Regions from separate parts of the Oceanobacillus picturae genome, predicted to be linked through region 1. Evidence: a T-box and tRNA genes for the amino acid it is inferred to sense, from the RefSeq annotation. Region 1 holds a T-box; the other holds one or more tRNA genes.
What was found. A T-box is a leader RNA that pairs with one kind of tRNA and senses whether it is charged. The one in region 1 lies ahead of ileS (isoleucine--tRNA ligase), so its partner is inferred to be a tRNA-Ile.
Positions count from the first base shown of each region.

Region 1 (4,212 bases):
ATTTGCCAGTTACAGCTACAGCAGTAGATAGGGAAGAGTTAAACCAACCACGATATTGGTCACTACCTTCTAGATAGACATCTGCTGGACGCTGAAGGTCATTACGTTCTTCTAAAACCCCTTCATGGGATGAACCTGAGTCGAACCAAACATCCATGATATCTGTCTCTTTGGTAAACACATCGCTCGGACTATTTTCAGACGTAAACCCTTCTGGCAAAAGATCTTTTGCATCCCATTCGAACCAAATATTTGATCCATGTTCTTTAAAGAGATCCGAAACATGCTGAATTGTTTCATCCGTTATAATTGGAGTGTTATCCTCTGCGTAAAATACTGGGATAGGTACTCCCCAAGTACGTTGACGAGAAATGCACCAATCTTCACGATCACGGACCATATTGTAAAGGCGTGTCTCTCCCCAATTTGGATACCAGTTCACTTCTTTAATCTCATCCAGAATGTTCTGGCGGAAATCTTTAATAGACGCAAACCATTGAGCTGTAGCACGGAAAATAGTCGGTTTTTTTGTTCTCCAATCATGTGGATAAGAGTGTGTTATAAAGCTAAGTTTTAATAATGCTCCGACTTCCTCTAACTTTTCTGTGATGACTTTATTTGCTTCATCATAGAAAAGACCTTCAAAACCTGGTGCTTCATTGGTAAATACACCTTTCTCATCTACTGGACATAATGCATCAATGCCATAGCTACGAGAAACATAAAAGTCGTCTTCCCCGTGCCCTGGAGCGGTATGAACACAACCTGTACCTGCATCTGTTGTGACATGATCGCCTAGCATTACAAGCGAATCTCTATCATAGAAAGGATGTTTGGCAACAATACGATCTGCTTCTTGTCCTTTAAAAGTTTTTATAATTTCGTAGTTTCCCCACTCTAGTGTCTCTGCTACTGATTCCACTAGGGCTTGAGCAAGAACAAATTTTTCATTATTTGCCGCTACAACGACATATTCTAATTCAGGATGTACACTAATCCCTAAGTTTGCCGGCATGGTCCATGGTGTAGTGGTCCAAATAATAATTTTCTCTCCACCATCAAGCAGGTCTTTACCATCCTTCACTTCAAATCCTACGTAAATAGAAGCAGACCGCTTGTCATGATACTCAATTTCCGCTTCAGCAAGTGCTGACTCAGAAGAAGGAGACCAATAGACGGGCTTAAGGCCTTTATAAATATATCCTTTTTTGGCCATTTCACCGAAAACTTTAATTTGGGCAGCTTCATAATCCTTTGTTAAGGTAATATAAGGGTTATCCCAATCTCCTCTAACACCTAGCTGTTTGAATTGTGTACGTTGGCTATCAACTTGACCTAAAGCATAGTCAGCACATAGCTGTCTGAATTCTGCAATGCTAAGTTCTTTTCGTTTTACCTTCTTTTTCTTTGTTAGAGCTGTTTCAATTGGCAGGCCGTGTGTATCCCAACCTGGTACATAAGGGGCATAGTAACCTGTCATGGATTTATAACGCGTGATAAAATCCTTTAAAATTTTATTAAGCGCATGCCCAATATGGATATCTCCATTTGCATACGGAGGTCCATCATGCAACACAAACAAAGGTTTTCCTTTAGAGCGTTGAAGGCTTTTTTGATAGATATCCTTCTCTTCCCATTCCTCTTGGCGTTTTGGTTCTTTATTTGGTAAATTTCCACGCATCGGAAATTCTGTCTTTGGCATTAATAACGTATCCTTGTAATCCATAAATGCTCCTCCTGTTTTCAATGAAATAAAAAAAGCCCTCAAATCCCAAAAGGGACGAGAAGACTCGCGGTACCACCCTTATAAACTTAAAACCATAGCGATTTTAAATTCACTCGATATCCGTAACGAGGATAAACCGTTCATTACTACTCTTTGTTCGCAATGAATACTCGGGAGTGATGTTCTAGAAGTTTCTGTACTGGGCTCACACCATATTCCAGTTCGCTATAATCAGAGGATCCTTCTATACTGTCTCCGTCAACGTATAACCTATATCATTGTCCTACAATTCACTTTGTTTATGTCTATGAATTATATGTAAAAATTGTGCCGCCGTCAAGATTTAAGATTCATTTTCCGCTAATTCAAGTTCTTCTCCAATTTCAGCGTCAAAAAGCTGTTCCCAATCATCTGTCCCGATCATATCTAATTGGGCTTCAACTAGCATTTTCAAGCGTGTACGGAAAACTTTTGCCTGTTTTTTAAGCTCTTCTACGTCCATTGAGATACGTCTCGATTTACTTAATGCTTCGTTAATAATACGATCTGCATTTTTCTCTGCTTCTTTAATGATTAGCTTCGATTCTTTCGTCGCATTTCCTTTAAGTTCTTCTGCAGTTTCTTGCGCAATTAGAATAGACTTATTAAGTGTTTCTTCAATGTTCGTAAAATGTCCGAGTCTTTCTGTCAGTTGCTCCACTTTTTCAGCAAGGTCCTTTTTATCTCTGATCACAATCTCATAATCTTTTATGACCTGATCAAGAAACTCATTGACCTCGTCTTCATCATATCCTTTAAACTTTCTTGTAAATTCCTTATTATGAATATCTAGTGGCGTTAATGGCACATTGGCCACCTCCTTTAAAGTAATAGCATTCCATCTGTAATAATAATGAATAATAACAATTTCTCAATAATACCTGTCCATCTTTAATTCGACAAAAATCGTTGTATTCCTGCATAGGTATGATTTTATTTTAGCACAGCGATGGTTATTTTCAACTTATCTTTTTTTGTAGTTCCATTAACGGCAGCAAGTTTACTTCTTCCCTTCCCTCTTAAGGACAATAAGTCACCTTCTTGAAGGCCGTACTTACCGTCTTCCACTACCTTATAATTCACTTTCACTTGCTGTTTGGTTATGTAAGCCGCCGCATCCTTTCTGGATAGATGGTAAATCTCTTTTAGTACCGTATCCAAACGTAAAGAAGAAACTGTTTTATCGGAAAAGTCCCACTGCTGTTCAGTTGCCAATCCTTCAGATAAAGGCTTTTCTTCAAGTGTTACTTTGGCTTTTTTAATCATATTCAAATTCGCTTTTACAAATGGGGCTATTTCATCCCCCAATACAATTTGCAAAATGCCATTTTTTACAGTAATATCACCGAATTTCTGTCTCTTAATTCCTAGCGACAAAAACGCTCCCATTACGTCTCGATGTTCTATGGTAACAAATTTACTTTGATATGTTGCTTGGCATAAGGTCAGCTGAAAATCTTCTATGCTTATTTCATCATAATAGGGAGCAAGAACAGCACGCTTCCTTTCAGCCTCAGCAGTACCACCTTCAAAAGAAAGCTTTATATCCGAAGACTCTCCACCAATAAGCATTTTTACAATCTGCTGTTCTCTAGGGTCAAGAAAATCGGTAAGCCTCGGTTGAAAGTTTCTCTCAACCTGCTCTTTCCAAGAAAGTACCTTATCAATAAAAGGTTGTTCGTCTTTTCTGAAATGCTGATATATGTCCATATGTACCATCCTAGAATAATATCTTGTAAAATTCCCATAATCCCATTCTCGCTAAATGGATGACAAATATCCCTACGATTGGAGATAAATCAATCATACCGATAGGTGGGATGAATTTCCGGAACTGTTCTAAATATGGCTCACAAATCTTAGTCAAAAAGCTACCAATACTCGATTCTCTTGCACCAGGAAACCAAGACATAAAAATATAAACAATTAGCGCTAAACTATAAACATAAAGCGCTGTATCTAATAACTGAAATAATTGAAACATCTATCTACCATCCCTTTTCAAAATCATTTTCTGAAAGTGCCTCTGAAATTGTTCCAGAAACATTTACATTATCCGGTGTACAGAGAAAAGTCTCTGCCCCAAGCTTTTGTATATCTCCATTTAGAGCATATACAGTACCACTTAAAAAATCAACAATTCGTTTTGCCTGCTGATGGTCCACTCGTTGCAGATTAATAACGACGGCGCGTCGGTTCATAATATTGTCTGCAATCTCTTGTGCTTCATTATAGGTCCTAGGCTCACACAGCACTACCTTTGAGGATGCTTGCTGCATACTAGTTAAGCTAACAACATTCTGTTTCTTTCCCTGCTGTGTCTCTTTTTGTTCGGGTTCTGCTTGTTCATCATTTGGAACTTCCACATATTCATACTCATATTCTTCATCCATGGTAAAATAATTTTTTAATTTGTTTTTTATACTCATCTTTTTCACCCCACTAAT
Region 1 is NZ_CCAX010000001.1:731,537-735,748, forward strand. It holds gene ileS (isoleucine--tRNA ligase) at 1-1,726, opposite strand, end outside; T-box leader at 1,774-1,997, opposite strand; gene BN988_RS03730 (DivIVA domain-containing protein) at 2,070-2,573, opposite strand; gene BN988_RS03735 (YlmH family RNA-binding protein) at 2,699-3,475, opposite strand; gene BN988_RS03740 (YggT family protein) at 3,486-3,749, opposite strand; gene BN988_RS03745 (cell division protein SepF) at 3,754-4,194, opposite strand; gene BN988_RS03750 (YggS family pyridoxal phosphate-dependent enzyme) at 4,200-4,212, opposite strand, start outside.

Region 2 (4,212 bases), 410 kb from region 1:
GCAAGCCAATAGAAGCCATAACCAATCCCTAGTAGGCTCCCTAATAAAAAATTGTACTTTGAAGCTTGTTCTCCAATAAGAAGAACACTTAGAAAAAATATGGACAGAAAGATTACTCCAAGCCGGAGGACGATCACCCTATCCACTTTTTTAGCTAATTTCCCCGCTAAAATAAATGTAGCGGGTTGAAATAGGTATATGGCCAGGTTGTAGATGGCAATCGTAATATAATCACCCGACTGCTTCCACAAATATATGTTAACAAAAGTATTGGACAAGAATATTCCCAGAGAATACAGTCCGCCAATAACAAGCAAAAAAAGTAGATCTTTATTTATATCTAATTTCTCTTGGTAAAATTGTATAGCCTTCCGCATGAATCATACTCCTTCATGAATCCTTTCTTAGTTTGAACAGAAGTAATGGAGATATGCAGTATGCTTTTTACTAATCCATATAAAAAGAGCACAGGGCTTTAAGCCTTGCGCTCTTTGAATTAAAGACTATTTTTATTTTGCTTCGTTGTAGTTTTTGTTTACTTGATCCCAGTTAACTACATTCCAGAATGCAGATACATAGTCAGGGCGTTTGTTTTGATATTTCAAGTAATAAGCATGCTCCCAAACATCAAGACCTAATAGTGGAGTTTTTCCATCCATTAGAGGTGTATCCTGATTTGGCGTGCTTGTTACTTCAAGCTCTCCATTGTTAAGAACTAGCCATGCCCAGCCGGATCCAAAGCGAGTTGTTGCAGCATTTTCAAATTCTTCCTTGAATTTATCAAAGCTGCCAAACTTACTGTTTAGTTTATCTGCAAGCTCACCTGATGGCTCGCCGCCACCATTTGGAGATAATACGTTCCAGAATAAAGTATGGTTTGCATGTCCGCCACCATTATTGCGAACGGCAGTGCGTGCGCTTTCTGGTACAGCATCTAAATTGCTTAAAAGGTCTTCTAATGATTTATTTTGAAGATCTGCATGCCCTTCTAATGCTCCGTTAAGCTTCGTAACATAAGTGTTATGATGCTTCGTGTGGTGAATGTTCATTGTCTCTTTGTCGATAGTTGGTTCTAACGCGTCGTATGCGTATGGTAGTTCTGGTAATTCAAATTTTGCCATAATTAATGTTCCTCCTCTAATAAATATGTTTATTAAAAGGAATGTATCCACCCTTTATGGAAAGAGTATCAAAGCACGCATACAGTTGCAACTAATATGCATGAGTATCAAATATAGCCTTCAAAAAACAAACCCCCTAGTTCTACTCAAAATTTACATAGCTTCTATGTAGATAACTTTTGAAAACACAAAAAAACAGGCCTTCGCCTGTATATCATTTAAAATGGTGGCTCGGGACGGAATCGAACCGCCGACACAGGGATTTTCAGTCCCTTGCTCTACCGACTGAGCTACCGAGCCATTGTTATAGTATATTATTATTTTGTTTCCTTCAGTTTAAGAAGTTTCGATGCGTTGCTTCGTAGTTCTGTGCTCGTCGTGTTGCATGCTATTTCGATGAAGTCGCACTCCTCGCAAGCCTGCACATAGCAGTTTTTCGATGAAGTTACGGCTTGCTCTACCGACTGAGCTACCGAGCCATTAAGGAATTGACTATAAATTGTTTCCTTTTTGTTTGAGTATGTATGGAGGAGGTAGAGGGATTCGAACCCCCGCGCGGTTTGACCCGCCTGTCGGTTTTCAAGACCGATCCCTTCAGCCAGACTTGGGTATACCTCCGAGTTTTTATGGTGGACCCTGCAGGACTCGAACCTGCGACCGATCGGTTATGAGCCGATAGCTCTAACCAACTGAGCTAAGGGTCCTTTGCTTTTATATTTATGGGGCGACCGGTGGGGATTGAACCCACGAATGCCGGAGCCACAATCCGGTGCGTTAACCACTTCGCCACGACCGCCATAAAATTATGATATTGGTGGCGGCGGAGGGGATCGAACCCCCGACCTCACGGGTATGAACCGTACGCTCTCGCCAGCTGAGCTACACCGCCATGTTTATCTTGTTAGTAATAACTGGTAGGATACATTGTAACCCGATCACCTTGTCTTTTTTTGTTACACATTGTTTCGGCGACAAGATATAATTTACCACGTTCGACAAAAACTGTCAATCATTTTTTTAAAAGATTTTTTTCTTTTTTACAATCTATGTAGTTTGTCCTCGGAAACGACAATATATAATATATCACTTTCTTAACTTGATTTCAATAATAAAATTATTTTTATTTTATTTTGAACATTAAACAATTAATGATGCCATCTAAAATAGAAAAGAAGAGCCTCAACAGACCCTTCTTCTCATCCTTACTCTTCTCCTAACACTTCTTCCGCAATATTAACGGCATGATCACCTATTCGTTCAAGATTGCTGATAATATCTACGAAAACGATCCCTGCAGAACCACTGCATAACCCTTCGTTCATTCGAATGATATGTTTTTTCCTAAACTTCCGCTCCATCTTATCAATTTCATCTTCTTTTTGTACAACTGCCAGAGCTTCTTCACGATCTGTTTTTTCAAGAGAACGAATAGCCTGTTTCACTGTAGCAATTGTCAGCTCAAACATTTCGTTAAGATCTTCATTCGCTTTATCAGTAAGATTTACTTTATTGGAAATCTTATAGTCAATAAGCTCGATAATGTTTTCAAAATGGTCACCAATCCGTTCAATATCTCGTACAGAGTCCATGAGTGCAGTATGCTTGTTACTCTCTAGCTCTGTTAGAGAGCCTGCAGAAATACTTACTAAATACTCGGTAATCTTGCGGTCGAGATTATTTAGAGCACCCTCTACCTGCATAGCCATATCTGAATGTTTTTGGGAATGATTGTTTAAATAGAGATTTGTCTCTTCCAATCCTTGAGATGCATATTCCCCCATCCGAATAACTTCGGCTTTGGCTTGGTCCAATGCCAGGGTGGAAGATTGCTGAATAAAAATAGGATCTAAATGCTTTGGTTTATATTCAACTATCGTATCCTCTCCAGGAATGATTTTTGTTACAAGCCATGCTAATGCACCGATAAATGGAAATTGGATAATCGTATTTGTTACGTTAAAAGTACCATGGGCAAATGCTATTGTCATTTCCGCATTCAAGTCAAATTGTCCTTGTAGATAAGTAATTACCTGGGTGAATACTCCGAGAAAAACAATAAATATAGTTGCACCAACCAGATTAAAAATAACGTGCGTGTATGCAGCACGCTTTGCTGCTACCGATGCACCAATAGACGCAAGAACTGCGGTTATCGTTGTACCAAGGTTGTCCCCAAAAAGAACAGGTATAGCTGCTTTAAGCTCAATTGCACCTTCTGAAAATAGACCTTGCAGAATCCCAATAGTGGCACTTGAACTTTGCACAATTAGGGTAAATACTGTTCCAATCACCACTCCTAGTATTGGACTATCACTCATATTTAAAGTCAACTGCTGAAAGGATTCCAGTTCTCTTAATGGTGACATACCACTGCTCATTAGTTCTAAGCCAAAGAATAAGGCACCAAAACCAAATATAGTCTGTCCAATGGCATTAACCAGTGTGTTCTTAAAGAAAAACAGTAAGAAACAGCCCACCGCAATAATTGGCAGTGCATATTCTCCAATGTCAATCCCAATAATAAACGCGGTTACGGTTGTCCCGATGTTCGCACCCATTATTACACCAATTGCTTGTCTGAATGTCATAAAACCTGCATTTACTAGACCAACCGTCAAAACGGTTGTACCTGAACTACTTTGAATCAGGATAGTTACAATAATTCCAGCTAAAACTCCCATAAAAGGATTGCTTGTAAATTTATCAAGAATGTTTCTTAACCGATCTCCTGCCGATTTTTGAAGTCCCTCTCCCATGTATTTTATACCAAGAAGAAAGATCCCTAATCCCCCGATAAATTCAAATAACAGTGTTTGCAGATCTAATTCCAATCCCTTTTACCACCCTTCATTCATGTAGAAATTTGTCGCACACTTAGACTATTATTAATAAATATAAATACTTTGTAAAGGATTTGCGTACAAATTTAACATTAAATTTACAAACCGTTTATCGCTTCCCTTTTATTTAGTTCCCTACTCCTCTTGTTAAAATGCAACCAATAGGCAAATAAAAAATCTTTTACAAACCGAATGGTCCATAAAAGATTTTAATAGTAACATTATTGTTTTTCAACTAGAATTTTTGTTCC
Region 2 is NZ_CCAX010000001.1:316,617-320,828, reverse strand. It holds gene BN988_RS01615 (MFS transporter) at 1-377, opposite strand, end outside; gene BN988_RS01610 (superoxide dismutase) at 510-1,121, opposite strand; tRNA gene BN988_RS01605 (tRNA-Phe) at 1,346-1,421, opposite strand; tRNA gene BN988_RS01600 (tRNA-Ser) at 1,647-1,739, opposite strand; tRNA gene BN988_RS01595 (tRNA-Ile) at 1,749-1,825, opposite strand; tRNA gene BN988_RS01590 (tRNA-His) at 1,842-1,917, opposite strand; tRNA gene BN988_RS01585 (tRNA-Met) at 1,934-2,010, opposite strand; gene BN988_RS01580 (Na/Pi cotransporter family protein) at 2,324-3,952, opposite strand; gene BN988_RS01575 (NfeD family protein) at 4,183-4,212, opposite strand, start outside.
Region 2: it has a tRNA-Ile gene. The T-box ahead of ileS (isoleucine--tRNA ligase) is inferred to sense a tRNA for this amino acid. The anticodon was not compared.